DNA from 2 places in the Pedomonas sp. genome. Region 1 is predicted to be linked to the other one. Evidence: riboswitches for the same ligand, from Rfam matches in the RefSeq annotation. Region 1 holds a riboswitch; the other holds the start of a gene.
What was found. A riboswitch is a leader RNA that binds a small molecule or an ion and turns the genes downstream of it on or off. The one in region 1 is predicted to bind cobalamin.
Positions count from the first base shown of each region.

Region 2: it holds a riboswitch for cobalamin, as region 1 does, so the genes downstream of both, VIG90_RS10470 (TonB-dependent receptor) here and VIG90_RS03145 (DUF1636 domain-containing protein) in region 1, are expected to answer to the same signal.

Region 1 is NZ_DATBUP010000036.1:25,327-29,159, reverse strand. Features, by position in the region: gene VIG90_RS03155 (helix-turn-helix transcriptional regulator) at 79-894, shown strand; gene VIG90_RS03150 (hypothetical protein) at 899-1,141, shown strand; cobalamin riboswitch at 1,138-1,326, shown strand; gene VIG90_RS03145 (DUF1636 domain-containing protein) at 1,471-1,878, shown strand; gene cobT (nicotinate-nucleotide--dimethylbenzimidazole phosphoribosyltransferase) at 1,875-2,918, shown strand; gene VIG90_RS03135 (histidine phosphatase family protein) at 2,996-3,586, shown strand; gene cobS (adenosylcobinamide-GDP ribazoletransferase) at 3,583-3,833, shown strand, end outside.
Region 2 is NZ_DATBUP010000137.1:3,839-7,671, forward strand. Features, by position in the region: gene VIG90_RS10465 (MFS transporter) at 277-1,683, shown strand; cobalamin riboswitch at 1,971-2,215, shown strand; gene VIG90_RS10470 (TonB-dependent receptor) at 2,382-3,833, shown strand, end outside.

The sequences.
Region 1 (3,833 bases):
TTTATTGATTGAACGGTCTCCCCTTTTGATACCAAGTCCTCGATTGACCGTATCATTCGGATCGGACAAACTTTGTGCATGAACGGCCAAACACTCATGTCTGGGAGCGACCCTGAGTTCAAGATGGTGCCGATGGTGGCCCCATCGATGCGCCCCTGCGCCGGCGCCATTCCGCAGGACGACTATGATCTGGACACGCCATGGCACTGCCATGACATGCATCAGCTCCAGTATGCCTTCAGCGGCATGATCGAAGTGGAGGATCGCTTCGGGAGCTACTTCATTCCCCGGGCGCTGGCGGCCTGGATCCCGGCGGGCGTCGTCCACCGCACCCGGATCCATCGGGTACGCTCTGCCTCGATCTTCTTCGAGCCCCACATGATCCCTGTTGCCGGAGACAGGATCCGCATCATCCAGGTCTCCCCGCTCATGCGCGAGATGGTGATGGGGGCGATGCGCTGGCCGCTCTATGGCGAACTGGACCGAACGGGCCACGCCTACTTCCAGGCGCTGGCCTGCCTGTGCACCGAATGGATCGAAGAGGAGGCGCCTCTGCGCCTGCCCAGTCTGCCCGACGAGCGGCTGGAAACGGCTGCCCTTTATACCCGCAAGAACCTTAAGACCTGCGATATCGCCACTGTCAGCAAGCATTGCGGTTTGTCCGAGCGTACCTTGCGACGCAAATTCCAGGCATCCATCGGGATGAGCTGGGAGCAATACCGGCAGCGCGCCAGACTCCTGAAAGCCGCGGCCCTGCTCAATGAAGGCAAGCTGCCGATCGGCACGATCGCTGCTGAGGTCGGCTTTGAGAGCCAAAGCTCCTTCGCCCGCGCCTTCAAAAGCCTGACCGGGATCAATCCCAAGGAATTCAAATCGTCCGAGCCAAGGCGTTAAGGGTATGGCGGCAATGGTGCAACCACGGTTGGGAGCGCCTCTGCACGGGAAGACGCCCAACAATGCTGATCTTCTTCAACCCAAGAACGCCCAAGAGGTCATCCTCGCTGCAAAGCGGGCTGCTTCCTCGATTTTCTTGCACACCGGCCTCACGGCAGATTTCAAGGCTCCGCATCAGGTCGGCGCGCTGCACATTCCGGATAGGACAACCAGACGGGTTGACGGCATGGCGGCAACATTCCTATGACCCCTCGTGCAACAGGTTCCCCCTTAGGGGGATGAAAACGGGAATGGGGTGCGAATCCCCGGCTGTCCCTGCAACTGTCAGCGGCAAGTCTTCGGTCACAGAGCCATTGGGACACCCTCCCGAGAAGGCGACCGGCAAGGCGATGACCCGCGAGCCAGGAGACCTGCCTGTTGCCGTCGTCTTTCGGCTGGCCAGGGAGTGCCGGGCGAACGGGACCTCCCGCAGGACGACATGAGCGCCCATTGAGTTGCCGCAGCAACGCGGCAGCACGAAGGGCATCTGTTGTGAACCATGGCCTGCGCTGCCCGCAGGCCGACGGGAGAGGCATTATGCTCACCCCAGTTGAAAATGTAGCGGCCGTTGTCGTTTGCAACACCTGCCGTCTTGCCAAGGATCAGCCCTCTGACGACGAGGGACGGCGCGGCGGGCGACTGCTGGCCGATCTGCTACGCGACGTACAAAAGGCGCGACCGGACTATGCCGCCGTCGCCATTCAAGAAATGCCCTGCCTGTTTGCGTGCGGCGAGCACTGCACCGTGCACCTGCGCGCACCAGACAAGATCAGCTACGTGCTCGGCCGTTTCGCGCCGACGCTCGAAGATGCAACCGCCATTCTGGATTACGCGGCCCAATATGCGGCGAGCCCGGAGGGCGTCGTGCCGTATCGCCAGTGGCCCGAAGGCGTGAAGGGTCACTTCATCACACGCATGCCCCCGGCCGGATTTGTTGCAGAATGACTTCGTTTCCTGATCGCGCTGCGCTTGACGCGGCGCTGGCTGCACTTCCCGAAGCGGATACGGCGGCTGTCGAGCAGGCACGCGCACTCCAGAGGTCCCTCTGCAAACCGGAAGGCTCGTTGGGACGGCTGGAAGAAATCGCCCTGTTCATGGCGGGCTGGCAAGGCACGCAGCACCCCTGCCTGCGCCGGGGCCAGACGGTGGTCTTCGCCGGCAACCATGGCATCGCCCGGCACGGGGTCAGCGCCTTTCCGCCCGAGACGACGCGCGACATGGTGCTGAATTTCGAGCGCGGCGGCGCAGCCATCAATGCGCTCTGCGGCGTTGCCGGCTTCGAGTTTCAAGTGGTCTCGCTGGAGCTGGACTGCCCGACTGCCGATTTCACGGCGGGTGCGGCCATGACCGAAGCCGAGGTGCTGAGGGCCCTCTCGATCGGTGCGCAGGCGATCAGCGCCGACACGGACCTTCTCGTCATCGGTGAGATGGGCATTGCCAACACAACGACGGCAGCGGCGCTTGCCTGCCTGATCTATGGCGGTGCGCCGGCAGAATGGGTGGGCCGTGGCACCGGCGTCGACCCACTGGGGGTCCAGCGAAAAATCGACGTGGTGAGGCGAGCGGTTGCGCTCCACGGCGACACCCCGCGCATGGCGCTGGACCTGCTGGCAGCCGTGGGCGGGCGCGAACTGGCGGCCATGGCAGGCGCGGTTCTTGGCGCTCGGCTGAGGCGCATTCCGGTTCTGCTCGATGGCTTCATCTGCTGCGCTGCCATAGCGCCGCTCGCTGTTCAGAATCCGCAGATCATCCAGCACTGCCTGGCCGGACATCAATCCGAAGAGCCGGGGCACCTGCGGGTCCTGCAGCATTTCGGCCTGTCGCCGCTGCTGCAGTTGAACATGCGCCTGGGCGAGGCCAGCGGCGCTGCTGTTGCAGCCTTGCTGGTCAAAGCCGCCCTCGCCGCGCACAACCAGATGGCAACGATCGACGAAGCGCTCAGCGGCAACCTGCCCCAGCGCCGCGCGACAGCCTTGGCCGGATGACCGGGAAGCGCACCGAGGGACAGCATGCCCCGCAGGCTGTGGTCGCGGGTCAGGGCCCCGCCGCCTGGCCCTTGTGGATGCTCCGGCATGGGATGCCAGCACAGACCGGGGCCATGCTGGGCTGGACGGACAGCCCCTTGTCGGCCCTGGGCGAGAGGCAGGCTCGGGCTCAGAGCGAGCGCCTGTCCGCACAGGGCATTACGCAAATCCTTTCCTCAGATCTGGCGCGCTGCCAGGCGACGGCCCGGATCACGGCCGAGCGGCTGTCCGGTCAAAGCCAGCCGGCGCTGACCGTTGCTCTGAGCGCTGACCTGCGCGAGTTGAATTTCGGCGCATGGGACGGGCAGCCGGCTGCATCCATTGCACCGGATGCCCTTCGGGACTTCTATGCAGATCCGGATCGATGCCCGCCGCCGCAAGGTGAACGCTGGTCCGATTTAACGGCCCGTGTGAGCCGGGCACTGGAGACCCTCTCTCCCCGGCCCACTCTCATTGTTGCCCATGGCGGCAGCATGCGGGCGGCCCTCTCGGTCCTGCTCGGGTGGGACATGCGCCAGTGTTGGACGATCGATCTGCCCTATGCCGCGCTGCTGCGCTTCCAGGTGTGGGACATACGCCCGCGCACGGCCCAACTCACCGGGCTTTTCCTGCTGGAGGACAGGCTATGAACCGGACACCGGGGCGTGGCGCGGCACTGCGCGGCACTGCCAGACAGGCCGCTCTGGCAATTCAGTTCATGACCCGGCTGCCCATGCCTGCCCTTGCCGTCTCGAGCGAAGATTTTCAGGCCGCCATGCGCTGGTTCCCGCTGGCGGGACTATTGGTGGGCGGCGTCGTGGCGGCCGCCTTCTGGCTTGGAGGTTTGATCAGCCCGTGGCTTGCAGCACTGGCAGGATGCGCCGCCTGGGTATGGGT
Region 2 (3,833 bases), on a different contig from region 1:
TAGGTACCAAGAACGGCACCGGCGGCGGAGGGACAACCCAAATCAGCATCGGCGCCATCAATATCACCGACAAAGCCCCCCCAATCACGCAGCTCAATCTGGGCTTTGATCCGATTGCGCACGACCCACGCGGCCGGGCAATCACAGTTGGCTTGAAACATCCGTTCGGATCGCGGCGCCGCCGGAGAAATGCGAGCTCTCCGGCGGCATTCCGACAGAGGCGCAAACTTCCCCGAGGCGCGGTCCGCCTGTGGTACAGAAAAAAGGCTGATTCCTATGGCCGACAAACAGTCCGGCACGACTCTGACCTCCAGGCCGGTGTCTCAACCGACATCCGGTCCAACCTCCAGCCCAACGTCCGTCCCAGCCTCAGGGGTCACCCCCGCACAGGCGAACTACGCCCTGGTCATCTTCCTCCTGGCCTATATTCTCTCCTTCGTCGACCGGCAGATCCTCAGCCTCATGGTCGACCCCATCCGCCGCGATCTGGATATCAGCGACCTGCAGATGGGATTGCTGCAGGGCATGGCCTTCGCGCTCCTCTATGCGGTGGCGGGCGTTCCCATCGGGCTTCTCGCCGATCGACTGCAACGCAAGCGCATCATCGCCGCCGGCGTCCTGTTCTGGAGCGCAGCGACCGCCCTTTGCGGCCTGGCCGGTAACTATGCGCTGCTGTTTGCCGCGCGCATGGGCGTCGGGCTCGGCGAAGCGGCCCTTTCCCCCGCCGCGCATTCTTACTTGAGCGATGCCTACCCGCGTCCGAAACTGGCGCGGGCGATGGCGGTCTATGCGCTCGGTATCACCATTGGCGCAGGGGCGGCGCTGATGATCGGCGGCAAAGTCGTCGACCTGATCGCCTTCAGCGGCGATGTCACCCTGCCGCTTCTGGGCACGCTGAGGCCCTGGCAGGCCACCTTCCTGCTGGTTGCCAGCCCTGGCATCGTGGTGGCACTGCTGGTCGCCATGATCCGCGAACCGCGCCGCGCCAGCCTGAACAGCACAGGCAGCGCGCCGGAGGCATCCGGCATCTTGCCACTGCTTGCCCACCTGCGCCGCCACGCGCGCGTGTTTATCAGCATTTACCTGAGTTCCTGCGCTCTTGGGATCATGGGCTATGGCATGAGCGCCTGGTATCCAACGCTGCTGATCCGCAGCTTTGGACTGACGCCGGGCGAGGCCGGCTGGCATCTTGGCCTGGTGTTCCTGGTCCTCGGCAGCGCAGGCTCGATCGGCGGGGGCCTGCTCGCCGAGCGCATGGCTCTGCGGGGCCGCTTTGACGCCAATCTACGGGTTGTGGCGCTGACGACGCTGGCGGTTGCAGTGCCGGCCATCTGCGCGCCATTGATGCCCAGCGCTCTTCTGGTCGTACTGATGTTCGCCCCGGCGTGCTTCTTCTTTCACGCCTATTTCGGCTGTTCGGTGGCAGCGCTTCAGCTTGCCACGCCCAACCGGATGCGGGCGACCAACGCCGCACTCTTTCTTCTGGCCAACAGCCTTGTCGGACTGTCGATCGGCACGGCTGTCGTGCCGCTGATCAACGCTGTCCTGTTTGACGGCATGAGCGACCTTGGTCCCTCGCTTGCCGTCGTTGCGGCCTTTTCAACGGTCACGGGCGCCATGTTCGCCTTCAGCGGCCTCAAGGCATACGGCAAGCTGGTTTTGGATAACGCTGAAGCGGCCTGACCTCCTGTCGCGCGGCAGAGGGCGAGCAGCGGGCTTGCTTTCTCTGAGCGCCTGCCGCTCGCTGCGCCAAGGGCACAGCGGCGCTCGCGCGTGTCCGGCCGGTTTGTTTTGCTTTTGCGCGATCTGACGCAAACGCGGGCCAACTCCTTCAGGCCGATTTTAAATTCAGCGTTTAATCTCAGCAAGGACGCGCGACGTCCGCGTTCTTTACAGGACGACGCCGAGTATGAAAGTGGCTTGGATTGTTCGTTGCGATTGCGTATACCCGCTGTCGAAGCGGCTTTTGGCTGCTTCGTGATCGCGCCGGTGCCCTGAGAAGGGCTTAATAGGGAATACGGTGCGGGTGATGCGATCACCCAAATCCGTGGCTGTCCCTGCAACTGTAAGCGGCGAGCGCGATGCATATCGCTGGCGACCCAAGAAGGGCGCCGGCAGCCACTGGGCCGGACGCTAAATCATGCGAGGCCTGGGAAGGCTTTGCATCAAGCTATGACCCGTGAGCCAGGAGACCTGCCTGCGTCTGGTCGCTCTTGCCTTGGCCCAGGGGATGGCCGCGGCACGGAACTCCGTCTGAGCGACGCACGTGCGGTGGAGCCGCACTGACAAGGGCTTCCGGGCGCTGCAGGCGTCCGCCTGGAGGCGTGCGTCAGCCGTTCGCGCGGAGGCTCCCCGTCAGGTCTCGCTGACGCCGACGGGGTATGAGTGACATGCACTCCCGCGATCTTTTTCAAGCGGCGTTTGCCGCAACCCTTCTCTTTGCCTTTAAGGCCGCTCGAGCAGACAACAGCCCGGATATTATCGTCACGGGCGTCGGCGTCGAGGAAACGCTCCCGCAGGAGCTGGCCCGCTACGGACACGACCTCGAGACGATCAGCGAGGAGGCTCTCCAGAGGAGCGGTGCGGTCGATGTTGCCGCCGCCCTCCAGTCGGTGCCCGGCCTTTACGTGAAGCCGGGAAGCGGTCCGTTCAGCTATGTGGACCTGTCCCTTCAGGGGTCACGGACACAGGACGTGCTGTGGACGGTTGATGGCGTGCGCATCAACAACCGGCTTTATGGCAGCACGTCGCCCAATGACACGCTCCCGGCCAGCATGGTCGAGCGTATCGAAGTGCTGAAAGGCGGCGAGAGCCTGTTCTATGGCACGCAGGCTGCCGCCGGTGTCATCAACGTCGTCACCCGCTCGTTCAGCGATACATTCGGCGGACAGGTGAACGGCACTCTCGACAGCCGTGCGGGCACCGGTGTGGACGGCTTTGTCCGTGGCGGCATGAACGGCCACCGCTTCGTCGCCTGGGCCTCGCGCAACCAGTCGGATGGATATCGCCCCTACAGCGTGATGGAACCAAGTGCGACCGACCGCAAACGCGGCTATGAGCTTTGGTCGGTCGGCGGGAAGTATCGGTATGATTTCGGGTCGGATGTATTGCTGAGCCTGCAGTATCAGCACACCGAGGCAAAACTCGATAACCTCTCACCGACACGCGTGCGCGAGAGCCGGAACGACCGCAACGAGGAAATCGCGAGCCTTCGCCTGGATTATGTGGGCAGCGATACCGTCCAGTTTTACCTGAAGGCCTATTATCACGACTGGAACACCGCCTACGTCCAGATCCGCAACGATGTGGCAACCGGCGCACCCGTCGTCCTCTATCCGGCGGGTACCTACTGGGGCTTCAAGGACTATGGCGGCAGCGCGCTCGCCCGGCTGCGGCTACACCCCGGCTTCGAGTATCTGATCGGCTACGATAACCAGAGTTTCAAGGGACGTGACGACGTCCTGCTTACGGCCACGACCAAGGAGGAGGTCCATGCCGGCATTTTCCAGATCCGCACCACCGACGACCTCATTGAGCGCGCCCGCCTTGCCGCCGGTCTGCGTTACAACGACGGCAGCGGCGCTAAAAAAACGGTCTGGAACGCCTCGGGCCGCTTTGATGTGAGCAAATATCTTTATCTCGAGGCGAGCGGCGGCTCGTCGTTCCTCCTGCCCTCTGCCTCGCAGCTCTATCAGATCGACCCCTGCTGCGAGAAGGGCAACCCGAACCTTGCCCCCGAGGAGAGCCTCGGCGTTAACTTGAGTGCGGGCGGCGTGATCGCGCAGACGGCCCTCAACTGGCAGGCAACGCTGTTCGCGCGCCGGATCGATAAC